3 regions of the Anoxybacillus sp. FSL W8-0104 genome follow, and region 2 is predicted to be linked to each of the others. Evidence: riboswitches for the same ligand, from Rfam matches in the RefSeq annotation. Region 2 holds a riboswitch; each other region holds the start of a gene.
The links. A riboswitch is a leader RNA that binds a small molecule or an ion and turns the genes downstream of it on or off. The one in region 2 is predicted to bind thiamine pyrophosphate.
Positions count from the first base shown of each region.

Region 1: it holds a riboswitch for thiamine pyrophosphate, as region 2 does, so the genes downstream of both, thiC (phosphomethylpyrimidine synthase ThiC) here and tenA (thiaminase II) in region 2, are expected to answer to the same signal.
Region 3: it holds a riboswitch for thiamine pyrophosphate, as region 2 does, so the genes downstream of both, thiM (hydroxyethylthiazole kinase) here and tenA (thiaminase II) in region 2, are expected to answer to the same signal.

Region 1 covers NZ_JBBOQU010000001.1:1,072,535-1,082,668, forward strand. The annotation lists gene NST18_RS05780 (VOC family protein) at 1-155, shown strand, start outside; gene NST18_RS05785 (hypothetical protein) at 298-561, shown strand; gene NST18_RS05790 (NUDIX domain-containing protein) at 600-1,025, shown strand; gene NST18_RS05795 (DsbA family oxidoreductase) at 1,153-1,860, shown strand; gene NST18_RS05800 (Uma2 family endonuclease) at 1,911-2,480, opposite strand; gene NST18_RS05805 (GNAT family N-acetyltransferase) at 2,642-3,421, shown strand; gene NST18_RS05810 (thiol-disulfide oxidoreductase DCC family protein) at 3,495-3,923, shown strand; gene NST18_RS05815 (hypothetical protein) at 3,951-4,286, shown strand; gene NST18_RS05820 (potassium/proton antiporter) at 4,352-5,824, opposite strand; gene thiC (phosphomethylpyrimidine synthase ThiC) at 5,937-7,625, opposite strand; TPP riboswitch at 7,733-7,847, opposite strand; partial or broken gene NST18_RS05830 (Sir2 family NAD-dependent protein deacetylase) at 7,937-8,191, opposite strand; gene NST18_RS05835 (H-type small acid-soluble spore protein) at 8,398-8,571, shown strand; gene NST18_RS05840 (LysR family transcriptional regulator) at 8,610-9,491, opposite strand; gene NST18_RS05845 (assimilatory sulfite reductase (NADPH) flavoprotein subunit) at 9,628-10,134, shown strand, end outside.
Region 2 covers NZ_JBBOQU010000001.1:2,252,250-2,262,383, reverse strand. The annotation lists partial or broken gene NST18_RS11885 (MDR family MFS transporter) at 1-360, shown strand, start outside; gene NST18_RS11880 (glycoside hydrolase family 13 protein) at 558-2,222, shown strand; gene NST18_RS11875 (class I SAM-dependent rRNA methyltransferase) at 2,265-3,449, opposite strand; TPP riboswitch at 3,582-3,689, shown strand; gene tenA (thiaminase II) at 3,777-4,472, shown strand; gene NST18_RS11865 (ECF transporter S component) at 4,447-5,037, shown strand; gene NST18_RS11860 (ABC transporter ATP-binding protein) at 5,041-6,492, shown strand; gene NST18_RS11855 (energy-coupling factor transporter transmembrane component T family protein) at 6,489-7,283, shown strand; gene tenI (thiazole tautomerase TenI) at 7,285-7,899, shown strand; gene thiO (glycine oxidase ThiO) at 7,887-9,008, shown strand; gene thiS (sulfur carrier protein ThiS) at 8,992-9,195, shown strand; gene NST18_RS11835 (thiazole synthase) at 9,206-9,964, shown strand; gene NST18_RS11830 (MoeB/ThiF family adenylyltransferase) at 9,964-10,134, shown strand, end outside.
Region 3 covers NZ_JBBOQU010000001.1:1,377,902-1,388,035, forward strand. The annotation lists gene NST18_RS07355 (putative bifunctional diguanylate cyclase/phosphodiesterase) at 1-480, opposite strand, end outside; RNA gene rnpB (RNase P RNA component class B) at 538-930, opposite strand; gene gpsB (cell division regulator GpsB) at 998-1,294, opposite strand; gene NST18_RS07370 (CotD family spore coat protein) at 1,419-1,652, opposite strand; gene NST18_RS07375 (protoglobin domain-containing protein) at 2,025-2,561, shown strand; gene NST18_RS07380 (enoyl-CoA hydratase) at 2,584-3,390, opposite strand; gene thiE (thiamine phosphate synthase) at 3,433-4,086, opposite strand; gene thiM (hydroxyethylthiazole kinase) at 4,087-4,881, opposite strand; TPP riboswitch at 4,938-5,053, opposite strand; gene NST18_RS07395 (IS1380 family transposase) at 5,193-6,566, shown strand; gene tnpC (IS66 family transposase) at 6,897-8,345, opposite strand; gene hcp (hydroxylamine reductase) at 8,523-9,812, shown strand; gene NST18_RS15180 (hypothetical protein) at 9,843-9,968, opposite strand; gene NST18_RS07415 (thermonuclease family protein) at 9,949-10,134, opposite strand, start outside.

The DNA of each region.
Region 1 (10,134 bases), 1.2 Mb from region 2:
TTGAAGTCGAAAATATTGAAGCAGTACGACGTTATTTGGAAGAAAAGGGAGTAGTGACGAAAGACGAAAAAGCCATTCCTGGTATTGCTCGCTTCTCGTTTCTTGATTCGTTTCACAACCGAATAGAATTTTTGGAGAAACATCGAGGGCAATAGTCCTCGTTGGATGTTGCCGATAAGTTGAGACAGAAGCGGAGAAACCCTTTGTCTTTTTTTGTTTTCACGACAAAATCCGACATCGTTTTTTTGAGTTTTTATGTAGGATAAAGGTAGTAATTTTAGTGGAGGGTTGAGAGTAATGGGTAATTTTCTGAATTTTTTCGTTCCTATTTCTATTGTTGTAACGAGTGCATTTGGACTTATTTATGTGATACGGCGGGAACGGGACTATTGCCCAAAATGTGGTGGAAAGCTGCAAGATTTTTATGTTGATCGCAATCAAAGAGCGTTTACCGACGGAGAGTTAGAGGCGTTTAAAATTTTACATCCAGAGGATCGCTCAACATTTCAGAAAGTGAAATATTGCCGTCAATGTCGGAAAGCATATCGGCACATCACTTAAAGATATACTGCATGACAAAAATAAAGGGGAAAAACATGATGCGAATACGCAAGTGCGCTAGGGCAGTAATCACCAATGAATATCATGAAATTCTTCTTCAAAAATTTGAATTTACGGATGTCATAGGAAATGTCGTGTTATGGGTAACTCCCGGGGGTGGCATCAAGGGAAAGGAAACCCCAATCGAAGCTTTGAAAAGAGAACTACGTGAAGAGCTTGGAATTGTTGTTGATATTTATGACGAACCACTATTTGAAATCGATGTATTTATTGAAGGAAAAAGCGATTCTTTTATAAGCCGGGAGATTTATTATAAGATAACGATTCAATCCGACACGATATTATCGATTGAAAATATGACTGAAAAAGAGAAAGATACGTTTATTGATTTAAAGTGGTGGAGTAAGGAAGAGTTGAAGAAAATAAAAAACTTTGCGCCGCGTGAAATATTGAACTATTTTTAGAAGGTAAATACATTTAGATGTGATGCTTGTCACACTTTAAGCAGATGATTTGAAGTGAGAAAGATATGTTCGTTACAATAAGGAAGAAAATTCCCTCCGATCTGGAGGACAAAACCGAGGTGTGACGATGAAAATTGAAGTATGGTCCGATTTTGTTTGTCCGTTTTGTTATATCGGAAAGCGACGATTAGAAGAGGCGCTCGAGTCTTTTCCGCACCGAGAGAATGTCGAGGTCGTCTTTCGAAGCTTCGAGCTTGATCCGAATGCGAAAAAAGAAACGCCGCTCAGTATCCATGAAATCATTGCGCAAAAATATGGCATTTCCGTTGAAGAAGCGAAGCGTGCAAACGCCGATATTGGCAAGCAAGCGGAGGCGCTTGGTCTTACGTTCCGTTTTGAGACGATGAAACCGACCAATACGTTTGATGCCCACCGTCTCGCGCAATATGCAAAGGAAAAAGGGAAGCTTGATGAAGTAGTGGAGCGGCTGTTTTACGCCTATTTTACCGAATCGAAGCGAATTAGCGACCGCGATGTGTTGCTTGAACTTGCCGAAGCAGCAGGGCTTGACCGTAAAGAGACGGAAGCGGTGCTTGCTGACGGTCGCTATGCAGAACAAGTGCGAAACGAAGAAGCGATAGCGGCTCAACTCGGCATCCGGGGCGTTCCGTTTTTCGTGCTCAATCAAAAATACGCCATTTCCGGTGCCCAGCCTGTTGACGTATTTAGGCAGGCGCTAGAGAAAGTATGGGCAGAAGAACAGCAGTCCTCATCGCTGCAATCGCTAGCGGAAGAAGGAAAAACGTGCACGGACGGAAATTGCGCTATCGACTAAATTTAAGCAAATGAAAAGCCGGTTAGGGAACTCTAGCCGGCGTTATCTTATTACACATCATCCATATGCAAGATGGAATCAAGCGAAATTGCTAAATCTGGATACAAAAAAGACGTTAACACATCTTTCGGACCGAATACTGCGCGTTTTTGAAACCGCCCGTCTTCTAAGCCGATGACTTCAATCGTCCGATTGCTTGGGTCGACCATCCAATACTCTTTCACGCCGTTTGTTTCATATAAATAATATTTTTGGTTTCGATCTTTAATTCCTGTGCTAGCGGATAACACTTCGATCACGAGATCAGGTGCGCCTTGTACTCGGTTTTTCTTCAGTTGATTTAAATTGCAAATGACGAATAAGTCTGGCTGTACAACGGTTTGCGCTTCTTCTTCATTGTTATCTGTATCGAATTGCACGTCAAATGGGGACAAGATGAGGCGGCATCCACGTGCTTTGAAGTAAGGAGCTAAGGCGAGATACAGTTCGCCGACGACATATTGATGAATATACGAAGGCGATGCAAGCAAATAAGGGACACCGTCAATCAGCTCCCAATTTCCTTCCCATTGCTGAATCTCTTTATATGAATACATACGACCGTGTTGTGCTTTTTCCATCTCTTCCACATCCTTTTTTCTACATTATATCATAATGAGAAAGTACTTTTGACATACGACGAAACCGACACTTCATTTGTTTTGTCTGGACAAAATTCGACAAAATTTTGTGCGTATATTTGCTATAGTAGAATTAATATTGATCGTAAAGGGAGATGGACATGATTCGTAAGTTGAATAGCGCAGATCATCATGTTGTGTTTTCTTTTTTAAGGCAGGAGCCTTCATTGAATCTTTTTATTATCGGTGATATTGAAGCGTTTGGATATGAACAAGAGTTTCAAGAGCTGTGGGGCGACTTTGATGAGAATGGCGAGTTGCGAGCTGTATTGTTGCGATTTTATGATTCGTATATTCCATATGCTCCAGGGGAGTTTGATATAGAGGGATTTGCGAAAATTATGAGACATGCCGCTCAGCCTGTTCGACTCTCAGGCAAAACCGAGCTTGTCGCAAAATTTGAACCTCTCTTATCACTTGGAAAAAAGCGTGTGACGTATTTTTGCGAATGTAACGAAATCATATTTCCGGAAGTGGAAAGCCGCTATGAAATAAAACAAGCAACGATTGATGATGTCGATCGAATACTTGAATTGCGCAGTCGCATTGCTGAGTTTTCGGTGCTTCCTTCATCGCGTGATATGCTTGTCAAATCGTTAGAAACAAATACAGGGCGTGTGTACTATATCGAGGAAGATGGTCGCATGGTGTCGTCTGTTGCGACAACTGCAGAAAATACGCTATCTGCGATGGTTGTCGGCGTTTGCACAGATCCGAATGATCGTCACAAAGGGTATGCAAGCGAAATCATGAAACGAGTTATCCAAGACTACATTCGCGCAGGCAAAACGTTATGTTTATTTTATGACAATCCGAATGCGGGACGCATTTATAAAAGACTCGGTTTTTATGATATCGGGATGTGGACGATGTATGGATAATTTCTAGCTATGATATGAAAAGCGTGAAGTTGCCGAGCTTCACGTTTTTCTTTTGTTGCATAGGTGAGCTATAATGGAGAGGTTAGATGAACGGAAGGGGAAGGATTGGTCGGTTATGCACATCATATTATTTGATGGCATTTGTCATTTTTGTAGTGCAACGGTTCGGTTTATTATTGAAAGAGACGAAAAAGCTTATTTTCGTTTTGCTTCGTTGCAAAGTGAAGTAGGTCAAGCGTTGCTTAAGAAATATCATATCCCTCAACAACTCGATAGTTTTGTATTCATCGATGAATCTACATACTATGTTAAATCTACTGCAGCGTTACGCGTATGCAAACATTTGCGAGGGTTTTGGAAGTACTTATATTGGCTTATTCTTATCCCATCTCCTATTCGCGATCGAGTATATGATTGGATCGCGAAAAATAGGTATCGTTGGTTCGGAAAGAAGGATTGTTGCTTTGTTCCGACAGAGGATATAAAAAAGCGCTTTTTATAAGGAGCTGTTGTCAGTGAAGGAGGAAAAATGATTCAAGGAGAAAATTTGTTGCTTGTAGCAAGTTTGGTTATGACATATTTATTTTTTTATTATGGTGTGTTCGTTTTAAAAGCGGAACGACGCATGATGGATGTTATTTTTAACAGTTTCATATATGGCTTAGTCATATGGAAATTGAGTTACGGTATTGTACATCCAAACATGGTGCTGGAAAATCCGTTAACGCTTCTTTATTTTAACGGTGGCGTTGTTGGACTTGTTTTAGCGGCTGTGTTTATTGTTTTTTATACATATTGGCATTTGAAAAAAGAGCATATAATGTCTTTGGGGATATTGTCTAGGCAACAAGGGATCTTTCAGTAGAAATAATCGAAACAGGCATTGAAGAGGAAAGCAAGAGCAGGGGGAATGTCCTGCTCTTGTCTTTATTAGAATGACGTATCTTCGGTAATTGAAAATATTTTATAAATCTCTGATCTTCTTCCTTTTTCGATTAATATATAAACAACATCATTTTCGTGTAATCTCACGTTTCCTTTCGGGGTAATAATTTTATCATTACGAATAATAGCCGTAATTAAGCAATCCTTTGGCAATGGAAGTTGGCTAATCGTCATATTTAGTAAATGTGACTGCTTATTACTGATATGGACTTCAACAATTTCCTTATTTGCTTTATTTGCTTTCGTCGTTGACATCAGTTCGATGGAGTGAGCCACTTCCCTCTTTTCTCCGAGTAGCAGTCCTAAATGCTTGGCTAAAAAAGAAGTTGTTGATCCTTGAATAAGGGCGGAAATGAGCACAATAAAGAAAACAATATTAAAAATGAGCTGACTATTTTCAATGTTCGAGGTAAGTGGGTAAGTTGCCAAGACGATCGGAACAGCACCTTTTAGCCCAGCCCAAGAAAGGAATAGCTTTTCCTTAATAGAGAAATTCATGTTTATTGTACTTATCATGACGCTGATCGGCCTTGCCACAACAATAAGTAGGATAGCTAGGGCGACACCTTCCCATGCTACTTTTACTAGTTCATTTGGAAAAACGAGTAGTCCGAGTAAAATGAACATAAATATTTGCATCATCCATGCTAGCCCTTCGTTAAAACGAAAAATAGAATGGCGATAAACGAGTTGTGCATTGCCGACAAAAACGCCCATAATATATACCGAAAGAAACCCACTACCTTTTAGCAGGGCTGCTATACTATAAGAGAGTATCGCAAATGATAAAGATAGAGTGGGGTATAATCCCGAGGAATCAAGATTTATTTTATTCAAACACCACACAGTTAATTTTCCTAATCCAAGCCCAACAAGAATACCGATAACGATCTGCCAAATAAAGCTGAGAAAGGTGTGGGAAATAGTTAGTTCTGGCTGTTGGATAAATGTAATCAAGGAGAGGGTTAAAATAACGGCCATCGGATCGTTCATCCCCGACTCAGCTTCTAGTGTTGCTGAGAGACGGCGTTTTACATTGACGCTTCCTAGCGTAGCAAATATTGCTGCAGCGTCAGTCGAAGAAACGATAGCGCCTAATAGAAATCCCTCGGCCCATGAGACGTGTAAAATGTATTTGGCAAATATGCCTACGCAAATGGCAGTAATTAGCACTCCAAACGTTGCAAGGGAGGAAGCGGGAACTAAAACTTTTTTTAATGTATTCCACTTTGTGTTCATCCCACCTTCAAACAAAATAATGATTAACGCAAAAATGCCAACAATCTGGGTGAGAAAAGCGTTATCATAATATATAAATTTGGATAAAATCATTCCGACGAGTATGTAAAATACAAGTGATGGCACGCCTAGCCAAGAAGAAAACTTCGTTGTTAATACACCGATGATTAGAAGTAATCCTAACAAAAAAATGATGAAATCTGTGAGCAAGCAAGTCACCTCTTTCCATACTTTCTACTTAAAGTTACGACTTAAATTTAAGCTATAGTAAGTGGAATGTCAATGAATATGACTTAAATAACATTTTTTGTAAAAAAGTACAAGCTGAGCGCTATCTCTCAGCTTGCATGATGTTTGTATATTCAACAAATTGTTTTGCCTTTTCTTTCATTCCTTCGCTTTGTAGTGTTTTTTGTAATTCATGAGAAATATTCATTGAACAAAATTTCGGACCGCACATCGAACAAAAATGAGCAAGCTTTGCTCCTTCGGCCGGTAGTGTTTCATCGTGATATTCACGTGCGCGCTCAGGATCTAGTGACAAGTTGAATTGATCTTGCCAACGGAACTCAAATCTCGCCTTTGATAATGCATCATCACGCGTTTGTGCGCCAGGGTGTCCTTTTGCTAAGTCAGCAGCGTGGGCAGCAATTTTGTAGGCGATGACTCCTTGGCGGACGTCTTCTTTATTCGGTAGTCCAAGATGTTCTTTTGGTGTCACATAGCAAAGCATGGCCGTACCGTGCCAGCCGATAAGCGCTGCACCGATAGCTGAGGTGATATGGTCGTAACCTGGTGCAATGTCGGTAGTGATAGGACCTAGCGTATAAAAAGGTGCCCCGTGACAAATTTCAATTTGTTTATCGACATTTTCTTTAATTTTATGCATTGGAATATGCCCTGGACCTTCGATCATCACTTGGACATCATGTTCCCAAGCGATTTTTGTCAACTCTCCAAGTGTTTGTAACTCGGCGAATTGCGCCTCATCGTTTGCGTCTGCAATTGAGCCTGGACGTAATCCATCCCCAAGTGAAATAGCAATATCGTAAGTTTTTAAAATTTCGCAAATTTCTTCGAAGTGGGTGTATAAAAAGTTTTCTTCATGGTGTGCTAAACACCATTGTGCCATAATTGAGCCACCCCGAGAGACAATACCAGTTGTTCGATTGACTGTTAGTGGGATATAGCGAAGTAAGACACCTGCATGAATAGTAAAATAGTCTACGCCTTGTTCGGCTTGTTCAATTAATGTTTCTCGGTAAATGTCCCATGATAAGTTTTCGACAATGCCGTTCACTTTCTCTAACGCCTGGTAAATAGGTACAGTTCCAATCGGCACAGGGGAGTTTCGAATAATATATTCTCGCGTCTCATGTATATGTTTTCCTGTCGATAAGTCCATGACTGTATCGGCACCCCAACGAACAGCCCAAAGCATTTTTTCAACTTCTTCATCCATCGAGGATGTAACAGAAGAGTTTCCAATATTCGCATTAATTTTTACATGGAACTTGCTTCCGATGATCATTGGTTCACTCTCAGGGTGATTGATATTAGCTGGGATAATTGCCCTTCCTGCTGCCACTTCCTGTCGAACAAACTCTGGATCCATCTGTTCGCGAATAGCAACAAACTCCATTTCAGGTGTAATGATTCCTCGTTTTGCATAATGCATTTGGGTCACAACTTTCCCTTTTTTCGCACGAAAACGCCTAGGTGAAAAAGGAATGTTTGTTCTCACTAATGAAGGGCTATATTCTTCTACATCGCCACGCTCCGTTATCCATTTTTCTCTTAATTTTGGCAATCCTTTATCAATATTCGGCGCGAAAAGTGGGTCAGTGTATGGTCCACTCGTGTCATAAACTCGAATAGGCTCATTTTCTAGCATCGTTGTACCTGTCTTGGTTGGCGACAGTTGAATTTCTCGCATTGGCACACGAACATCTTCACGCGTTCCGGGCACATACACTTTTTTACTCGAGGGAAATGGCATTGATGAAAATAAGTCTTTCATTTTTAATCGCTCCTTTTCATTTTTTAGTTGGAGCAACGCCAATACGTAAAAAGATCAGGCTCCATAACGAGAACCTGATCTTGTCCGCAAATAGCACAAGTAAAGAACACTCGCGCCATCTACTTCCCTACGCTGGCATCACCCAGATCAGGTTCAAAGGGTCAAAGAACTTTTGCGCGTTCTTCTCTCAGTCCAAGCTATTGGACTCCCCTAGTAGATGATAAATTATGAATTTTAAAAATAGTCTAACATATGATAAAAATGTTGTAAAGTTATAAATGAAAAACTTGTTAAAATGGAGGCATAGTGGATTGCCAATTTGCTAAAATTGTATGTCCGATATGTGGTTGGCATTCAAGAAGTGTGCGAATACGATATTGATAAAATGCGATAAACTCGTCTCGATTATGTTGCATAGCATACGTACTTGCCAATTGTTGTGGATTTTTCGTGCGCCAAAGTCCTGATTTTGTCGAACGAAAATCGGGAAGCCCGCTTTCTGTAGACATTCCTGCTCCAGTAAATACGACTGTATACGAAGACTCTTTCAACCATCTTTCTAGCATTATCTCCCTCCTCTATAGATCAACAATTACTTCTATGTTCGCCCTGTTCTTCCTTTATTTTCACATATGTTTATGAGAAAAAAAGGACTTTCGATTCATGTGTATAAAAAATAAGAGCAGCATACCAACCTTGTGGGTGCTCTTTTTTTGTATATTTTTAACGTGAAGCGTAGATGATAATAATCATTTGAAGGGAGGGAAACAGCATGAACGTAACACGTGCGCAACAAATTGCTCAATCGCCCGATATGAAAAATGTAACGTATAATGGAAAATCGGTATATATCGAACATGTCGATGCGGAAACGGCAACAATCCATTTTTTAGACAATTCGGAAAATCAACAGCGTGTTCCAGTGTCACAGCTAGCAGAGCATTAAGACGAAAAGGGTGTAACAGAGCAGGATAGCCGTGCTCGTTACATCTTTTTTCGTTCGAGAAAATCAATAAATAAATGAACAATTTTTTTGCTTTTCATTGTCGGTGCATAAAGATAAGAAAACGTTCGGTAAAAAGGGGGGTGCTTTAAACAGACGATCGATAAGTGACCTTGTTTTAATTCACGCTCAATCACATGACGTGAAAGAAAGGCTAACCCGTTTCCGCGCATTAACGTTTCTTTAATTCCTTGATTGCTGCTGATGATCATGAGCGATTTAATTTTTAATCCATTTGAACGAATAAAATGGTTAAAGTATTCACGTGTGCCAGAGCCTAATTCGCGCGTAATCCATATTTGATTTTGTAGATCGCTTATACATACTTCTTGTTTGTGAACGAGCGGGTGATCGTTTGAAGCCACGATGACAAGCTCATCTTGCATGAATGGATAAACAGCCAATTCTTTTTCGTTCGTTTGCCCTTCAATTAAGCCAATATCGGTTTCATATGAACGGACAAGCTCGACGATCTCCTTCGTGTTGCCAATCATCACTTCGAAGTGTAGTTCTGGATAATCGTCTTGTAAAGAAAGTAAAAAAGAAGGAAGCACATATTCCCCGATCGTAAAACTAGCCCCGATTTTCAACGTTCCTTTCACACAATCGTGGTATTCTAAAATATCTTGTTTTGTTTGTTCGTACAAGGCAATCATTTTTTTAGCTCGATCGTAAAGTAATTCGCCAGTCGCTGTCACTTGTAGTTTTTTTGGCGAACGAATAAATAGTTTCGTTTGAAATTCTTTTTCTAAATTTTTAATGTGCAAACTGACGCTCGGTTGGGATAGATGGAGAATTTCCGCAGTTTTTGTGAAGTTTTTCACCTCTACTAAAGTCATAAATGTTTTTAATTCGTCGTACACAGCTATCGCTCCTTAATCATTAAAAAAATAAATAGTTCTGATAATTTATATTTATTTTACTAATTTTATTTTTTGCGGTAAAGTCAAATAAAACATACTTAATTTATAGGAATAGTAAAAAAACGAGAGGTGAAAGATGTTGCCGTTTCAAGTGACGAATAGCCCATTTAACGAACAACAAGTTGACTTGCTCAACCGACTTTGGCCGACATTAACGCCAGCGCAAAAGCTTTGGTTAAGCGGATATTTAGCTGCTACCGAATTTGCGAGCACAGCGGTACAGCAAGAAGCCCACGTATCGAAAGAAATAACGATCCTTTACGGCTCACAAACAGGAAATGCACAAAAATTGGCAGAAAAAACTGGAGAAGTACTCAAAAGCCATGGGTTTCATGTTCATGTTTTATCGATGCTTGATTTCAAACCAAACGACTTAAAAAAAATCGACACGTTGCTTGTTGTCGTTAGCACGTATGGTGAAGGGGAACCGCCAGATAATGCTTTATCATTTTACGAATTTCTCCATAGCAAGCGCGCACCAAAACTTAACCATCTGCGCTTCTCGGTATTGGCGCTTGGCGATACGTCGTATGAACATTTTTGTAAAACAGGAAAAGACTTCGATCAACGGCTAAAAGAACTC
Region 2 (10,134 bases):
GCGACGTTGTTAGGAGCGATTATGAATCATCGTTCGAAAGATTTATTAGAAGCGAAGTTTCTTCCGTTGTTAGAACAATTGCCAGCGCAAGCGCAAGCGATGACAGATTCATTTAAGCAACTTGTTGAATCGAACCCGCAAAGCGTATATTCCGTCATTTTAAATCCGGATACGTTAAAAAAAATTCCTGAACAAATGCAACAAATGTTTGTGCCTATATTAAAACAAACGCTTGTTGATGCGTTGAGCGATGTATTTTTATATGGATTGATCTTCGTTGGCATCGGCTTTATTTTTGCGATGTTTATCGGTCGCATTACAATTTCAAATCGGACGAATAAAGTGAATGAAATGGAATAAAATTATAAGTATATAACAGGCAACGATGATCAATCGTTGCTTATTTTTGTTCGTATGTAAACCGTTTGCACACATAAAATGAAATTTTTTATGAAAAAGTGCAACTTCCTCTTTTAACGAGAGCGTTTGTGTATTAACATGAAAGAGTAGAGATTATTGAAAGCGATTTAGTTTGAATGGATTGAGGAGGTTTTTACGTGAAAAGAGCTTGGTGGAAAGAAGCGGTTGCATATCAAATATATCCGAGAAGCTTCATGGACTCGAACGGAGACGGGATCGGAGACTTACAAGGAATCATTCAGAAGCTTGATTATTTAAAAGACCTTGGAATCGATGTCATATGGATTTGCCCGATTTATAAATCGCCGAATGCCGACAACGGCTACGATATTAGCGATTATCAAGATATTATGGAGCAGTTTGGCACGATGGAAGATTTCAATCAACTGCTTGAAGAAATTCATAAGCGCGACATGAAAGTCATTTTAGATCTCGTTATTAACCATACGAGCGATGAACATCCTTGGTTTATTGAATCGCGTTCGTCACGCGACAATCCAAAACGCGATTGGTACATTTGGCGCGATGGAAAAAACGGCAAAGAACCGAACAATTGGGAAAGCATTTTTGGTGGCTCGGCATGGGAATATGACGAGGCGACGGATCAATATTATTTGCATGTGTTTGCAACGAAGCAACCGGATTTAAATTGGGAAAATGAAGATGTTCGTCGTGCGTTATATGATATGATTAATTGGTGGCTCGATAAAGGCATTGATGGGTTTCGTGTTGATGCGATTTCACACATTAAGAAAAAAGAAGGTCTCCCTGATTTACCAAATCCCAAAGGGCTTGACTATGTCCCTTCATTTGACGGACATATGAATCAAGAAGGGATTATGGACTATCTTCGTGAGTTGAAAATGCAAACGTTTGCGCGTTATGACATCATGACAGTTGGAGAAGCGAACGGAGTAACGGTCGAGGAGGCAAAAGATTGGGTCGGTGAAGAAAACGGCATTTTTAATATGATTTTTCAGTTTGAGCATCTTGGACTTTGGCAAAAAGGAACAGATGGCGGTGTTGATGTTCGGAAATTAAAACGTGTATTAACGAAATGGCAAAAAGGATTAGAAGGTGTTGGCTGGAACGCACTATTCCTTGAAAACCATGACCAGCCTCGTTCCGTGTCGACGTGGGGAAATGACGAAAAATATCTTGTTGAAAGTGCCAAAGCATTAGGAGCATTATATTTCCTTATGCAAGGAACGCCGTTTATTTATCAAGGGCAAGAAATTGGCATGACGAACGTCCGATTTGAAACGATTGATGAATATGACGATGTCGCCATCAAAAATTATTATCGTATTGAACGTGCTAAAGGGCGTTCACATGAAGAAGTGATGCAATGGATTTGGAAAAACGGCCGCGACAATTCACGCACGCCGATGCAATGGTCGGATGAAGAAAACGCCGGATTTACGACAGGAACACCGTGGATTGGTGTGAATGAAAATTATAAACAAATTAATGTCAAAAAACAGTTGCACGACCCGAACTCTGTGTTAAACTTTTACAAACGCATGATTCAACTAAGAAAACAGCATGACGTATTTGTTTACGGAACATACGATTTAATATTAGAAAACCATAAAGCAATTTATGCGTATACGCGCACGTTAGGTGATGAAAAAGCGATCGTCATCGTGAACTTAACAGACCGAAAAACAATGTATCGTTACGATTCATTGAAATTAAATAGCGAGCAACTTGTGTTAACAAACTACGATGTAAAACCGCATAAACATGCGACACGCTTTACATTGCGTCCGTATGAAGCGCGTGTATATTTGGTGAAATAATGAAAATCCCCTTTTCCGACATGGAAAAGGGGATTTTCACGTTTATTTGCGTGAATGCACTTCGTAAATGGCAAATTTCAAATAATCGCCTTCATCGGCGGCAAGTAGTTTTGGATGGTCATATCCTGCACCGCTCCAATGAATTTGACGTAAAATTTTCTTCGCATCAAACGCTGCTTCCGTAACCATCGCTTGGAACATATCAGGGTGCACATGGTACGAGCAGCTTGCGGTCACGAAAAAGCCGCCGTCTTTCACTAGCTTTAAGCCGTTTAAATTAATATCTTTATAGCCAGCAAGCGCCTTTGGCACCGCATGAGCGGATTTTGCAAACGCTGGTGGGTCAATAATGACGACATCCCATTTTTTCCCCTGTTGTACGCATTCGCGTAAGTAGTCAAACGCGTTCGCAACGACGAAATCCACATTTGTAAATCCGTTTAACTCTGCGTTTCGCTTTGCTGTTTCAATCGCATGTTCAGAAATATCGACAGCGGTCACATGTTTTGCTCCGTATAAGCAGGCGTTTAACATAAATGAACCTGTATGCGTAAAACAATCGAGCACGGTTGATTCGCTTGTAATCAGCGGCTTGATGGCAGCACGATTTTGACGTTGATCGAAGAAAAATCCTGTTTTTTGTCCGTTTTCGATATCGACAATGTATTTCACGCCGTTTTCTTCAATTTGTACGTTCGTATCGCACGTGCCGTACCAAAATCCTTTTTCTTGTTTTAATCCTTCTAATTCGCGCACGTGAACGTCGTTGCGCAAATAAATCGCTTTCGGTTGAAAAACGTCAAGAAGCGCTTGTAAAATCCATTCTTTTCTTTTTTCCATGCCGAGCGATAAAATTTGCACAACGAGCACATCTTCGTACTTATCAACGATGAGCCCAGGTAAAAAATCGGCTTCTCCATAAACGGCGCGACATGAACGAACGCCCGGAATCATCCGTTCGCGATACGCCCATGCTTGACGAATACGGTTCATAAAAAATTGCGCGTTTAATTCGTCGTTTGGATTTTGCGTTAACACGCGCACGATCATTTGTGATTTTGGATTAATGTATCCTTTCGCTAAAAAGTGACGTTGATGGTTATATACGTTGACGAAATCCCCCGGTTCAAAATCTCCTTCAATATAATCGACTTCGCTTTGAAACACCCACGGATGTCCAAGCTCGAGCCGCTTTTTTCTTTTTCGTTTTAAAAATACATTTGCCATACATCCCACTCCTGACTATATATTCGCTACTTTAGCATACAGGAAGAACACGATGCGCGCAAATGGTGGAGAAAAATATTTGACAATTCCATGAAATATGCTAATATTAGTGACAAAGTGAATGATGCAAATGTATTCCACTAGGGGGGCCTTTAGATAGGCTGAGATCAAAGTGTGCCTTTGAGACCCTTAGAACCTGATCTGGATCATACCAGCGTAGGGAAGTGGAAACGGTGCGAAGTGTGTCTTTTATTAATTTCCATCGTTTACAACCACTTTCTTTGCGCAAAGAAAGTGGTTTTTTATTTTTCTTAAGGGGGAGAGGTTATGTTGTTTTCAGAGCAGTTGCGCAAGGCTGTCGATCCGATTTGGGAAGCGAGCTTTCATCATCCGTTCGTGAAGGAGATCGGGGAAGGAACACTTGATTTACGTTGTTTTCGCTATTATGTATTACAAGATTCATATTATTTGACACACTTTGCAAAAGTGCAAGCGCTTGGCGGGGCGATGGCTGATGATTTACAAACGACCGCAAGCATGGCGCATCATGCGCAAAGTACGTATGAGGCTGAGCTTCGTTTACATGAAACGTTTATGAAAGAGCTCGGCATTACAGAAGAAGAAAAGGCTTCGTTTGTTCCTGCTCCAACTGCGTATGCGTACACGTCCCACATGTATCGCGCGTCGTTTGCAGGACGTTTTGGCGATGTATTAGCTGCCATTTTACCGTGCTATTGGTTGTATTACGAAATTGGTGAGCGGTTAAAACATTGTAAGCCGAATCATCCAATTTATGCACAATGGATTGAAGCGTACGGCTCTGACTGGTTCAAACAGCTTGTCGAACAACAAATTGCGCGTTTAAACGACATCGCAAAAACAGCTAGCGAAAAAGAGTTAGTGCGGATGAAGCAACACTTTGTGATCAGCAGTCAATATGAATATTTATTTTGGGAAATGGCGTACAAATTAGAACGTTGGCCAATTGAAGAGGAGGATGTTTATGCAAACGAAAGGGCTTAAATTAACAGACGTATTAACGACCGTTGTGGTGGCGATTGTGTTTGGGATTGTGTATAAAGTGTGGGGACCGCTTTACTATGCGGTGAAACCGCTTGGACTTCATCTTGATCAACTCATTTATGGCATGTGGTTTATTGCGGCAACTGTTGCCTATTTATTAATTCGTAAACCAGGAGTGGCGCTACTTGCGGAGGTGGCTGCGGCATCAGGAGAGTTTTTAGCTGGTTCTGAATGGGGGCTTGAGGTGCTATTTTACGGCTTTGTGCAAGGGTTACTCGCCGAGCTTGTTTTCGCTGCTTTCCGCTATAAACGTTTTGATGTGGCGGTTGTGTCGCTTGCAGCGGTTGGTTCAACGATCGCTTCATTAGTGCTTGATTTTTACAAAGGATATATCGACCAATTAGCATGGTGGAATTTAACGTTATTTATCGGTGCGCGTTTCATTGGAGCGATCATCATTGCTGGTGTATTTGCTTATTCGCTTGTGAAAGCGCTCGAAGCGACAGGTGTGACGCAATTGTTGCGTCCGACGACAAAAGAAGATTACGACTCACTTGATAAATAGGATGTGACATCATTGATCCATATCGAACAATTGCGCTTAAAATTTCCGGGGGCAGAAAAGCGGTTATTTACCGATGTATCGCTTTCGATTAAAAAAGGAGAAAAAGTGTTGCTTTTAGGCCCATCGGGATGCGGAAAATCCACGCTTTTGCAAGTGATGGCGGGCATTATTCCGCGCTCGATCGATGTGCCGATGAAAGCGAGTAAACTGCACATTCCAAATCGTGTAGGCTATGTGTTTCAAGATCCCGATGCCCAGTTTTGTATGCCGTATGTTGATGAAGAAATGGCTTTTGTTCTCGAAAATCTCGGTGTGCCACGTGCAGAGATGGAAGAAAAAATCGCGCGCATGCTTCGTCTTGTGCGCCTCCGTCTCCCGCACGTTCATGTACCGATTCAAACATTATCTGGAGGAATGAAACAGCGGTTAGCGATTGCGTCAGTTTTAGCGCTTGAACCTGATGTGTTATGTTTAGACGAACCGACAGCACTTCTTGATGAAGAAGGAACAAAAGCGGTGTGGGAAACGTTAAAAGAAGTGGTGGAGGATCGAACCGTTGTCATTGTTGAACATAAAATTGATCACATTCTCGACTTTGTCGAGCGCATCATTTTATTTAACGAACATGGTGAGATCATCGCTGACGGCGGAACGAATGAAATTTTTTCAACGTATCGTTCGTTTATTACAGAACAAGGGATTTGGCATCCAGACGTGTGGGAAACGTATAAAAAGCCAAAAACAGCGCAACAACCGTATGCACATGGGGATGTTCTTTTACATGTACAGTCGCTTCGCGGCTTTCGACAAAAAGAAGAAAAAATAGCGGTCGAAGAGTTAGTGATTCATTCGGGTGAATGGATTGCGGTTACAGGGGAAAACGGTGCAGGGAAAAGTACGTTGTTGCAAAGCTTAATGAAACTTATTCGAACAGAAGGTGATATGTATTGGCAAGGAGAGCTTGTCAAACATGAAGAATTGTTATATGACAACATTGCTTTTGTGTTCCAAAACCCCGAGTTTCAATTTGTTACAAATCGTGTAGATGATGAGTTAGCGTACTCTTTCCGTCTTGAAAAACGTCCAGAACATGAAGTAGCCGAGGAAGTCGAAAGATTGCTTAAACGGTTTCATTTGAGCGCGCAGCGTCATTTGCACCCGTATCAATTGTCGATGGGGCAAAAACGGAGGTTGAGTGTTGCTGCGTCGGTGACGGAGCAACATCGCCTATTGCTTCTTGATGAACCGACGTTCGGGCAAGATGCAAAAAATACGTTTGCGCTGCTCGAATGGCTTGAAGCATACCGGCAACAAGGAAAGGCAATTGTCATGGTAACACACGATGAACGTATCGTGTCTGAATTCGCGACAAGACGATGGATCATTGAAAGCGGAAAGCTTGTCGCTGATGAAATGATTGCACCGCGGATGCTTGTACGAGGTGAAATAGGATGAGATGGAGCATTGACCATCGCGAAACATGGTTGCATCAAACGAATCCGACAGCGAAATTGCTTTTCTTTTTGCCGATGTTTGTTGTGATTGTTTTTGTCCATAATCCGAACGTACTCATCAACTGGACAATCGGATTTACCGCCTTATTTATGTTGTTTAGCGGTTATCGGATGAAGCATATGCTTCTATTTTTTGCTCCGTTTTTGTTCATTTTCATTTCTACGTCGTCGTCGATGATTTTGTTTGGAAAAGGGGAGACGACGTGGTTTCATTGGGGGCTGATTCATATTACCGAAGAAAGTTTTTACCGCGGCGTTCACCTCGGCTTTCGTACGCTTTTGTTTGCGATTTTCGGATTAATGTTTGCGCTCACGACAAAGCCGGTGCTTTTATTTTACTCGCTTATGCAACAAGCGAAAGTGAAACCGAAATATGCGTATAGTTTTTTAGCAGCTATTCGTTTATTGCCGATCATGTTAGAAGAATTTCAAACGGTTCATCAAGCGCTAAAGGTGCGACGGGCTGCCAAAGCGAAAGGATTTCGCGGTAAACTTGAACTCATGAAACGATATGCCATTCCGCTTTTATCGCAAAGCATTCGCCGCGCTCAACGCATTGCGGTGGCGATGGAAGCGAAAGGGTTTACGAATGAGCGGACACGGACGTTTTATTATGAAGTGACGCTCGGAAGATATGATGTGTATTTATTTGTTGCCATGTGTGTCATTGTTGCTGTTGGCTACTACATGGCAGATGTGTTCCCATACGTTGCGATCAAGGATGTGCGGTAAGATGAAAGAACTTCATCTCATCTCAACAGGCAATCAGTCGATGGACACGTTTGTTCATATTTCATCGCTCGTCCATTCATATGTCGATTACATTCATATTCGTGAAAAGCATCGCTCAGCGAAAGAAATTAGCATGATTGTGGAAAAGTTGCTTGAAGCAAATGTGCCAACACAAAAAATTATCGTCAATGATCGAGTGGACGTCGCAGTCGTTTATGGCGTTGGCGGCGTTCAGCTCGCTCATCATAGTTTGGCGCCTAAACGAATAAAAGAGAAGTTTCCATTTTTGCGTGTCGGCCGATCTGTTCATACGTTGGAAGAAGCAAAACAAGCGGAAGACGAAGGAGCGGACTACGTCGTTTTCGGACATATATACGAAACGAATTGTAAAGAAGGCTTGAAGCCGCGCGGGCTTTCATCGTTGCAGCAGTTGGCGAGTTACATATGCATTCCTGTTGTTGCCATTGGAGGCATTAAACCTTATCATGTTCGTGATGTGTTCATGGCGGGGGCAAAAGGGATTGCGGTGATGTCTACTGTATTTGACGCGGATGATCCGCTGTATATGGTTCAACTATATCGGAAACAAATGGGGGCGAATACATGGACGTTTTAATTATTGGGGGAGGCATTATTGGCAGTAGCATCGCTTTTGAGCTAGCAAAAAGAGGAGCGCGTGTTGTCGTCATTGAACGAGGGGAATTGGCACAAGAAGCATCATCGGCGGCAGCTGGTATGCTCGGTGCGCACTCTGAGTTTGCGACAGATCATCCCATCATTCCGCTTGCTTTAGCGAGTCAGGCGTTATTTCCGAGCGTCATCGCTGAGTTGCAAGAGTTAACAAATATAACCGTTGGATGGAATGAAGCGGGAATGTTAAAAATGGCAACCACATCGGAAGAGTATAGCGAATTAACGAAACATTATGAATTTTGGAGGCGAATTCAACCGCAACACGTTCGCTGGCTAACCTCCGATGAAGTGACGCAACTCGAACCGCACGTACGAAGTGAATATGGGGCGATGTATACGATCGATCAACAAGTGGACGCAAAACAGCTTTCGCTTGCTTTCGCTCGGGCAGCGATGGCAAAAGGGACAAAGTTTTTACCGTATACGGAAGCGTACGATTTTATTGTTGAACAAGAACGTGTTGTAGGGGTAAAAACAACGAGTGGTTCGCTATATGCAAAGCGTATCATTATTGCGTGCGGGGCATGGACGCCAATGTTAGCTGAAAAGTTGCGGTTATCGCTACATATGTATCCGGTCAAAGGAGAATGTGTTTCGGTGATGACAGAAACCCCTCTTTTACAAGCTACTGTATTTGCGAAAAACGGCTGCTACATCGTGCCGAAAGCGAATAATCGACTTGTCATCGGAGCTAGTGCGATTGCACATTCATTTACGAAAAACGTGCAAACATGTAGTGTGCATCAATTGTTAACACGCGCAATGCAAATCGTTCCGGCTATTGCCCATTGCACATTCGAGAAAACTTGGGCAGGCATTCGTCCACAGACAAAAGACGGAAACCCTTATATCGGGGCTCATCCGCAGTATTCAAACGTGTTTGTTGTGACAGGGCATTATCGAAACGGCATTTTGTTAAGCGCCATCACAGGCCGATGCGTGGGCGATATGCTAGAAGGAAAAGAAGTTCCATTTGATATGACGCCGTTTTCGCTTACAAGAAAAGGGGGGGCTCATGCATTGCATCATTAATGGCGAGACAATCCATTTGCCGTCTCATGTGCGTACGGTCGCCCAATTGTTACGCCATTTTCACATTCATGAAAAGATTGCGATTGTTGAAATCAACATGGATATCGTTCCGAAAGAGGCCTATGAGAAAACAACAATTGCAGATGGTGATCGCATTGAAATCGTTCATTTTGTAGGGGGAGGATAATATGTTATAAATCGGGCCATATACATTTCAATCTCGCTTATTGCTTGGTACAGGGAAATATCCAAATATCGACATTCAAAAAGAAGCGGTTGAAGCGTCGGGGGCAGAAATTTTAACGTTTGCGGTAAGACGGATGAACATTTTCGCACCCGATCAACCGAATTTTTTAGAAAAAATAGATGTAACGAAATATAAACTGCTACCGAATACGGCAGGAGCAAAAACAGCAGAGGAAGCGGTGCGCATCGCTCGTTTAGCGAAAGCTTCTGGGCTTTGTGATATGGTGAAAGTAGAAGTGATTGGGTGCGATCAAACGTTGTTGCCTGATCCTGTCGAGACGTTAAAAGCGACAGAAGTGTTATTAGAAGAAGGATTTATCGTTTTGCCGTACACGTCAGATGATGTTGTGCTAGCGAAGCGACTGCAACAACTCGGTTGCCATGCGATCATGCCCGGCGCCTCACCGATCGGATCAGGACAAGGAATTATCAATCCGTTAAACATTCAATTCATTATTGAACAAGCAACCGTCCCTGTGATTATTGACGCAGGCATTGGCGGACCGGCAGATGCGGCATTGGCAATGGAATTAGGGGCGGATGGAGTATTGCTAAATACAGCTGTTGCTTCTGCGAAAGATCCGGTAAAAATGGCGAAGGCGATGAAGCTTGCGATTGAGGCAGGGAGACTTGGATATGAAGCAGGGCGCATTCCAAAAAAGAAATATGCTACAGCGAGTAGCCCGAGCGAAGGGATGAGCATCGTCTAATGGATCGTTATTCACGCCAACAACTGTTTGCTCCCATTGGGGAAAAAGGACAACAACACATTCGTGAAAAACATGTGCTCATTATCGGTGCTGGGGCGCTTGGAGCGGCAAACGCGGAGACGCTTGTACGAGCAGGGGTTGGAAAAATAACGATTGTTGATCGCGACTAT
Region 3 (10,134 bases), 870 kb from region 2:
TAGTTGGCGGTTTGGAACGTTGGTCAACACGTCATAATTTGACAGCCGTGCTAATTGCTCCATCGTCCGTTTATGTTGTGTCACATCTGAAAAAATGGCCACATAATGCGTCGGTTTTCCAGTAGCATCGCAAATCGCCTTAATCGTTAACCATTCAACAAACAATTCACCATTTTTTCTTTTATTCCAAATTTCTCCTTTCCAAATCCCATGGTCACGTAACGTTTCCCACATGTTTTCGTAAAACGTACGATCATGCAATCCGGAGCGAAGAATATTTGTCTTCCTTCCGAGCACTTCCTCTTGTGTATAGCCTGTTACCGTTTCAAAGGCCGGATTAGCTAATAAAATATGCCCATTTTCACCGGTAACAATTATTCCTTCATCTGCCTCTTGAATAATAGTATAGGCAATAGCTAAAAATGTATCTGTTTCAAACAACGTCGACATCCGTTTCTTCACAACACGCTCTCCCCTCATGTCTGCAAAACAAAAACTCCCCTGACGTAATGCAGGAGAGTGGTGCCATGAACCATGTTCTGTAAGCCATGTTCTGTTCCGTCGTACTGCAAACGGCTTGCGCCTCGTACTTCGGTGGTAATCATCTATCTACAGGCTGCACGCCTGTCCTTCTCTCCGTTCATTTCCTTTGAGAAGGTGCCCCTACCATCATTTGGGTTTCTCGCTCGTGGGGTTTACCGCGTTCCACTCTTGCCGTTTCCAGCAAGACTACGTCACTGTGGCACTTTAAAGGTAGTCGAGCCATATCCGTTGAAGGACGTAGGCTCTTTCCCTGCCGTCAGCCCAGCGCAACGCCAGACTGCCCTAGCTTATGAATTCGCTAGGCACGAACACTACGGGCATCTCAGCACCGTGCGAGCATGGACTTTCCTCTACGATGCATACACATCGCAGCGATTACCCGAACATGATTCATGTAAGCATATGCTAGTATATCCGAAACGATAAGCCAAATCAATAGAAAAGGTTGGAATATTTATTCGTAAAGTTTGTTTCCGAAAACATGTTTTTCTAAATTGGAAAGACGTTGTAAAATATCGAAGTTCGTCGTCCCTGTTTGAGATGGCTGACGTTTTTGTGCCTCCTGCAATTGGCTTTTCAATTTTGCATTTTCTTGTTGCAATTGTTCAATCATTTGATGAAATGTTTCATAGTCTTTAATGACTAAATCAAGAAAGCGATCAACTTCATCTTGATTGTATCCGCGCATGCTTATTTTAAACTCTTTTTCAAGAATGTCTTTTGCTGTTAAGTTGATGCGATCCGAAAGCACGTTTGCTCACCTCAATTATCCATGTCTACACCTATTCTTTCAAAAAAAGCAGTCGTTGTCAATTTTTCATTTTCACAAAGTTCGTCTTTTTTTCGACAAAAAACCGAAGGCGAATTGCCTTCGGTTAAAATGGACGTGGAAACGGACCAGGCCCTGGACAAACAACATGTTGATGGGATACATCGTTTACAACAGATTGCGTATGCGGAAAATAATGTTGATGTTGAAATACATGATGGTTCACATACGTCGTATGTGACGGATGAATGTGCGGCACAATCGTTGTTTGTATTTGATGTTGTGTACAGCACTTCGTCGGATGAACGATTGGCGGCATCATATTTGGGCGACAATGCATATTTCATACCCCTTTCGTATTGAATTTCGTTACATTACTAGCGTATGTATCAAGGGGTATACATGTACTAATGGAAATACCTATTTTACATGAACGTATAAATGTTATGCTTCATATTGGCAAAAATGATAACTATAGCTCCCACTAGCACAAAAAATAAATATAAAATTTTTTTACTCATCGCTTCTCTCTCCTCTATTCTTATTGTTCATAAATAAACATTCTACTTCGTTCTTCTTTGTTCGACAAGCAGGGAAAACTTTGTCATTTTTTGCGCTTCCCTCGGAAATAACATAAAAATTTTCCTTCTTCTTTTTTTGCACATGATATAATGTTTTTGGGGAATTTTTTATGAAAATTGGAGGGAATGCGATGTCAAAATGTCCGTTTCATGCTCTTTTTAATGAACGTGGAGCCATGCAATTTTTTCGCAAAAAGCACCAACAAGAAAAAGAAAATACAACTTCTCGCTCTCCTACCACTGAACATGTTGCTACATATTATCGCCAACTCGCCTCAAGCGATCAGAAGCAACAAGTTGCGTTCGTCAAATTAACAGAGGAAGATGTACAACGACTTACTTCGATTCGCCCACTTTTTGCTAAACATGTCGAACGAATCGTCAATGCGTTTTACGATCAAGTTGGGCAAATGCCTCATTTAAGACGCATTATTGATAATCATTCAACGATTGATCGCTTAAAACAAACGTTACGCGCGTATTTAATGGATATGGTATCGGGGGAAATTGGTGAGCAATATATTATTCGTCGCAAAGTGATCGGCAATGTTCATAACCGAATCGGTTTGTTTCCAGAATGGTACTTAGGTGCTTACACAATCATTCAAAATAAACAAAAAAACGCATTCCTCCCCATGCTTGAAAGCAGGGGTTTCCTGCGTGATTAATCATGAAAGTTTTGCAAATTTTTTATTTTCCGCTAAAATGCGGACGTCGCTTTTCTAAAAATGCTCGAATCCCTTCTTCGTGGTCTTTTGTTTTGCGCATTTCCGCTTGATACGCTGTCTCCATTTGTAACGTGTTAAACAACTGTTGTTCGCTTAAACGAGCATATAACTGCTTCGTCGCAATCATCGCACGAATCGGTTTTGCTAGCCATTCATTCACTTTGTGCTGAATCGCTTGTTCATCACCGATTTCATCAACGAGTCCCACTTCATATGCCTCTTGTGCACTCATTATTTTTCCTTCCCATATGATTTGTTTTGATTTGACATCTCCAATTTTTCGATTTAAAAAGAAATGTCCCCCACCATCTGGAACTAAACCAATGCCAATGAAATTCATTGCAACGCGCGCTTGTTCATTTGCGATTACATGATCGCAAGCAAGGGCTAAACTAAATCCTAATCCTGCAGCGGCACCATGTATGTAGCTAATCGTTAGTTTCGGCAATTGATGCAATGTCATCGCTATTTGTTTAATCGTTTCCATCACTTCAATGAATGAATGTTCATTCGTTGATTGCAACATCGTCTTAATGTCGCCCCCTGCGCTAAATCCTTTGCCACGCCCACGAATGATGACGATATCCGCTTCACTTGCTTCAACTTCTTTTAACGCTTGTAACAACTCTGTTAACATTTGTTCATGTAAGGCATTTAGCGCATTCGGACGATTCAATTCAATGGTTGCGACGCGATTTTCGTATGATAGTACGATATGTTCCATCTTCTCCATCCCCTCTTTCGTTTGTTCGCTATTTTCTTTCGACATATATGAATAAAATCCTGCACAGAACAAAACAAAAAGACGACATCATCTGTCGCCTTTTTGTTTTGCATGCATGACAATCTCATATAGTCGTTTTGTTTGTTCGTAAATATGTTCAGCACGGCAAATGGCCGAAATGACAGCAATTCCGTCTGCACCCGCTTCGATCACTTGTTTGGCTGTTTGTTCTGTAATTCCACCGATCGCAACGAGTGGAACACGTTTTTCATGGGCACGAATATGTTCAATCATCGTCAGTCCACATGCTTGCTTTGCATCTTCTTTGGAAACAGTTGGGAAAATCGGACCTAATCCAACATAATCAGCGCAAGCAGCAAGCGCTTTTTTTACTTCATTTAAGTTGTGAACAGATACGCCTAAATATTTATCTCCTATGCGATCGCGAACGCGTTCAGCTACTTCGTCTTCTTGACCGACATGAACGCCATCTGCCTGTAAAGCGAGGGCTAAATCGACATCGTCATTCACGATAAAAGGAATATTATACATTCGGCATCGTTCAAGTAATTTCTCGGCTAAGCGGTATTTTTCAATCCCCGTAAGCGCCCCCTTTCCTTTTTCGCGAAACTGAAACATTGTAATACCGCCTTTAATTGCTTCATCAAGCACAGCGAGCGGATCTTTCGTACAATCGATACTTCCCATAACGAAATACAACGATAGCTTCTGCTTCATCATTTATTCCCCTTGAATACGCGCGTATTGATCAACTTCTTCTGCGCTCGTTTCATGTAAAGCATTTAAAAAAGAAAGTTGAAAAGAACCAGGTACTTTTGCTTGTTTGGCTGCTTTTTCAGCCGCCACACCGTAATAAGCGAGGGCAGCAACTGATGACATCATCATATCGTCTCCTATACCTGCAAATGCACCTAATACCGAACTTAACAAACAACCTGTCCCGGTTACTTTCGTTAACATCGCATCACCATTTGAGACGATTACAATACGTTCTCCATCGGTTACTACATCATCTTTCCCTGTGACAACAACTACAGAGCGAAACATGAGTGCTGCTTTTTTCGCTACATCCACGAGGTCACTTTGAACGTCTCCTGCATCGACTCCTTTTGTACGTACTTGTTCACCCGCAATGCTCGCAATTTCCGATGCGTTCCCACGTAAAATCGAAATGTTTACTTCACGTAATATACGTCTGGCTGTTTCGGTGCGGTACGCTGTCGCACCAGCTCCAACAGGATCGAAAATGACAGGAATGTTTGCCTCATTTGCTGCTTTTCCGGCAATTAACATCGCCTCTACGTCTGTTTCGTTTAGCGTGCCAATGTTTAACACTAAAGCACGAGCTAACCGAACCATATCCGCTACTTCTTCTTTTGCATACGCCATAACAGGAGATGCGCCTACAGCAAGCAAACCATTCGCAACAAAATTGGTCACCACAACATTTGTCATATTATGTACGAGTGGTGACTCCTTCCTAACACGCGTTAACCATTGTCCTACATTCATCATTCATTCCCCCTAAAAAAAATAAAAACTAGTCGGACAGAGTCGACTAGTTTGCGTACTGAAAACATAGCCTACTTCCCTCCGCTGGTACAAACCAGATCAGGTTCAAAGGGTTGGAAAACTGATTGCGCGTTTTCCTCTCAGCCATCGCCATCCGGCACCCCTAGTAGTTTGATTGATTCAAATTTCTTTCATTTTAATACATTTTTTCTCTTGACCTGAATCCGTGACAAAACATCTTTACAATGGTCGCAAACCGTTGATACGATAAGGGAAAACGACGTTGACGACTCTTCATCAAGTAGGTGAATGTGATGAAAGATTTCCCGATTCGGTTTGTATTGACAGATGAAGCGATTACTCCAAGTGCTGGGCTTGCTCTCGTGGGCTACTTACTGCACCAAACGAAGCTGGATAAACGAGTAAACGCACTTCGGCTCCCAACGGTTCGTCGAGATGTGCACATTTCCCATAGCGACGTCATTCGCTCGATGATCGGCTTGCTTGCCACAGGAAAAACGGATTTTGATCATATCGAAGCGTATCGTCAGGACGATATCTTTTCGACATCAATGGGCATTCGGCACGTACCTTCCTCCCCAACGTTGCGACAGCGTCTCGATCAGCTCGCTTGTCTCCCGATGACCGAAACCATCATTTGGGAGGAATCGATGCGTCTGTTGGTTCGACAACACGCTACCTTGTCCGCTTGTTGGACGAAAGGGAAAACGACATGGCTTCCCCTTGATATAGATGCTTCCCCATTTGATAACTCCGATACGAAAAAAGAAGGAGTGAGTCGAACGTATAAAGGATTTGACGGTTTTACGCCGTTGTTTGCGTACGCAGGGAAGGAAGGGTATATCGTTCATGCCGAGCTGCGTCCAGGGAAACAACATGTACAAGACAACATGCCTTCGTTTTTAACTACCGCCATCCGTCGAGCTCGTCCGCTGACCTCGTCTCGTCTGCTTGTCCGCATGGATGCAGGGAACGATGCGGAAGCGAATGTGCACGTATGTCTAAAGGAAGACGTGGACTTTGTCATCAAGCGAAACTTACGCCGAGAATCGAAAGCGCTTTGGTTCCAGATCGCTTCGCAAAAGGGCAGACGCGTCGATGATGGACAAACAGAAGGAGTACAAACGTATGAGTTATGCCTTCCACAGACAGCAGCAATCGATGGACACACGTATACGTACGTTCAAGTCACCCAAGTGACGGAACGAACGATGGAACGAAATGGACAGCTGATGCTCGTTCCTGATTACGAAGTCGAAAGCTACTGGGTGCGCCTCGAAGGATACGAGCATGTTCGAATGAGTGATGTGCTCGCATTGTATCACGATCATGCGACATGCGAACAGTTTCATAGCGAACTGAAAAGCGACTTAGATTTAGAGCGACTTCCATCAGGGAAGATGAAAACGAATGCGCTCGTGTTAGTCATGGGAGCATTCGTGTACAACCTTCTTCGCCTGATTGGACAAGATCTATTAAGCGATCCGAGACATCCATTACATCATAAAGTGAAACGCCGCCGCATCAAGACGATCATTCAGACGGTGATCACGATGGCAGGTCGACTCGTCCGCCGATCACGACAGATCTGGATGAAACTGACGCGAAGGAGTGGGTACAGTATACTCCTACTGAATGTGTATCAAAAATGGAAAGAGGCAAGATAACAAACAGATGTTCGGGTACTCATATCCATCACTCCCCCCTGTACTTTTTTTGTCTCTTTTTTGGTTTGTATCTCCATAAAAGAGGATTTATCTCGTTTTCAAACATGAAAGTGGTGCAGGGAATCATCAAAAAAAGGGATGTATGGATCATATATCCATAGAACTAACACCAAAATCAAAGTTGATTTCCAACCATCACGGATTCAGGTCTTGATTCAATATGGATTATTGTCAAATTCCGTTCACATTTTTGTATGGTAACTATTCACCCCGATAGTAGTATGTAAAGAAGCGCAACACAAATAGGGCATCCCCGTAATAGAAAATGCCCTAAGTGGTAGAAAGAACACGATCGAGCGTGTCGCCTGTCAACAGAAGACATAACGAATCCCACACGTTTTTTTCGTGTTTCGTCAGTGTGGAAACGATACTTCTTGTGATACAAAAAGACTGGGCGAATGTTTCTTCGCGAAATGTACCCGAAATGTTCTCTTTCACTTTGACCATGCGAAGATCGCGTTCGGCTTGGTTGTTGTCAAAGGGAACATGCACTTCACGTAAGAAACGCAACGCTTCTTCCTTTCGTTTCTGAAGCCGTCGAACAAAAGCGAGTGCTTTTTTCGGAAGAGGCGTCGCCGTTTCCAATCGGTGTTGTGCTCTTTCTAGGATGCGATCATACACTCGTTCCCATCGTTTCGCTTCTTCTTCGGAAAGCGCACCGTGATGAGCTTCGACGGCCTGTTTGGCGGCTAACAGAAACGTCGTCATGCGCGATGCCCATATATGCCCTTGTTCGATGAAACCCTTCAATTCACGCAAATGATGGGCGTGACAAAGGGCATGGATGGCTTGTGTGTATTTCGTATACGTAACGAACCCATCGTGCATCATCGTCCCTTGATATCGCGGAAGAATCCCGATGTCATCGGTCGCTTTCTTTCCATGAGAAACGTGAGGAGCCAAGTACGTATATTTCGATGTACACGCGACATGCACCCATGCGAGTTTTCCATTGATGCGCAAACTCGTTTCATCGACATGCAGGATGTTGGATTCAAGTAAGGCGTCTTCGATGACGTCCATATTTGATTCCAGCGCTTCGCGTCCTCGTTTCACCATATTGGCAAGAGTTCCCGTACTAATCGAGTGTTGATATAACGCTTCGATTGTATCACTTAAACGCTTGTACGGGATCAATTGGATATGATGTAAATAAACAACGAGCGCCGTGAGCCGTGGACCGTATTGCACATGATTCGTGACATGGGATGGGAATTCGGCTTGTTGAACACATCGACAATGCGGACACGATTTCACTTCACGTTCATGTTGTGTCACCTCGATCGCCACAGGAGGGACATCAAACACTTGACGGATATCGACTTTGAACGGTTTGACGTCACGCAAAGAAACCCCACATCCTTGACACGTATGCACACGGTGGACGACACGATGATGTGGATGTTCCACTTGACGGAGCGTCGTTCCTTGATGTCCTTCTTGTCCGCCTGGCTTGTTGCCAGATGGTTGACGAGAAGAACGTGTGTTGGCAAAACGGTCAGAAGATGGGGGCAAATGGCTATTAGAGCTGTTTTTTTTCGTGCGTGCTTCCAGCTCTTGAACACGGTACTTCAGTTGTTCATTTTCTTTGCGTAGTTGTTTGTTTTCGTGACGCAAATGTTCATTTTCTTGAACGAGTTGATGAATGAGCTGTTTTTGTTGTTGAACTTTGCCGATTAAGCTTTCAACTGTAAATACAGCTTGTTGTACCGTCAACATGCGATTCACCTCCTTGTCTATCAGTATTCACATCATAGACAAGGAAAGAAGAAAATATTCAGCTCACTTTATGATGTGGCTGAATAGTTACTTTGTATGAAAGTGTGATATGTATCACTTACGACGTACATATTTTCTCCTATTGTTAAAGTGTCAATAAGAAAAGGAGGGGTCATCATGTTTTGTCATCAATGTGAACAAACACCAACAGGGGGATGTACTGTTGTTGGAGTTTGCGGGAAAGATGAAACAATTGCAAGTTTGCAAGATACGATCGTATTTGCATTAAAAGGAATTGCAGCATATCGCACGCATGCCCATCAACTTGGGTATACCGATCCGTTCGTTGATACAACGACACATGAAGCGTTATATATGACGTTAACAAACTCTAACTTTAACGTACAAGAACATATAGACATGGCGATGAAAGTCGGAAGAGCAGCCATTCGCGTAATGGAACTACTCGATCGAGCACATACAGAACGACTTGGCATTCCTCAACCTGTTCGTGTAACGCAAAATAGAATTGAAGGAAAATGTATTCTCGTTACAGGACATAACTTATTTGCCCTTGAACAACTATTAAAACAAACAGAAGGAAAAGGAATTAACATTTACACACATTCCGAAATGCTTCCAGCACATGGTTACCCACAATTAAAAAAATATAAACATCTGAAAGGAAATGTCGGAAAAGCATGGTACGATCAACGTCGCCTATTTGAAAAATTCCCTGGTGCTATTTTAGCGACAACAAACTGTGTCATGCCGATAAAAGGTTCATATGCTGATCGCATGTTTTCATATGATGTAGCCGGATTAGAACATGTGCAAAAAATCGAAAACGATGATTTCACGCCGTTAATTGAGAAAGCGCTACAACTTCCAGAAGCAAACATTGAATCGGATGAAACGTTAGTGACTGGTTTCCATCACGAAACTGTAATTCAAATTTCACCAGAAATTATTCAAGCTGTAAAAGAAGGAAAAATTGAACGCTTTTTCGTTATCGCAGGTTGCGACGCTCCTGGAAAAGGCGGTGAATATTATCGCACGTTAGCTACATCGTTACCGAAAAACACTGTCATTTTAACGACATCCTGTGGGAAATTCCGCTTTAACGATGTCGACTACGGGGTTGTTCCTGGCACGAACATTCCACGATATATTGATTTAGGGCAATGCAACAACTCGATTTCGACTGTCAAAATTGCAATGGCGCTTGCGGAAGCATTCGGCTGTGAGGTCAATGAGTTACCGGTCAGCATCGTTCTTTCATGGTTTGAACAAAAAGCAGTTGCAATCTTACTCGGATTGTTTAGTTTAGGCATTCAAGACATTCGAATTGGACCGAAAGCACCGCACTTTATTTCTGAAAGTGTGTTACGCGTCCTACAAGACATGTTCGGTCTCAAACTTATCGGCGATGTAGAAGAAGATATGCAAGCGATGCTCGCACATTAAAAGGGCTGTTTCATCCAGCCCTTTTCACATTTACGAAGCTTTATTTAACCATACACTCATATTAAATCCTTCTTCTGTCACGTATCCATCGACACTCCATATTCGTTTTTTTGCTTTTTTTGCTTTTTCTTGTGCTTTATACAATTTTTTTTGCATATTTTGTGTCCGGTTCAAATACGTAAGCAACACGCGCAAACCCTTCTTGTACAATTTTTTCTTGGTATAAAGTTCCATCCTCTAACCATATGTACGCAAGCAATCGACCATAACGATCGTACGGTTGTTCTTTTGCGCTTAGTTCAACTGTCACTTTTTTGTGAAG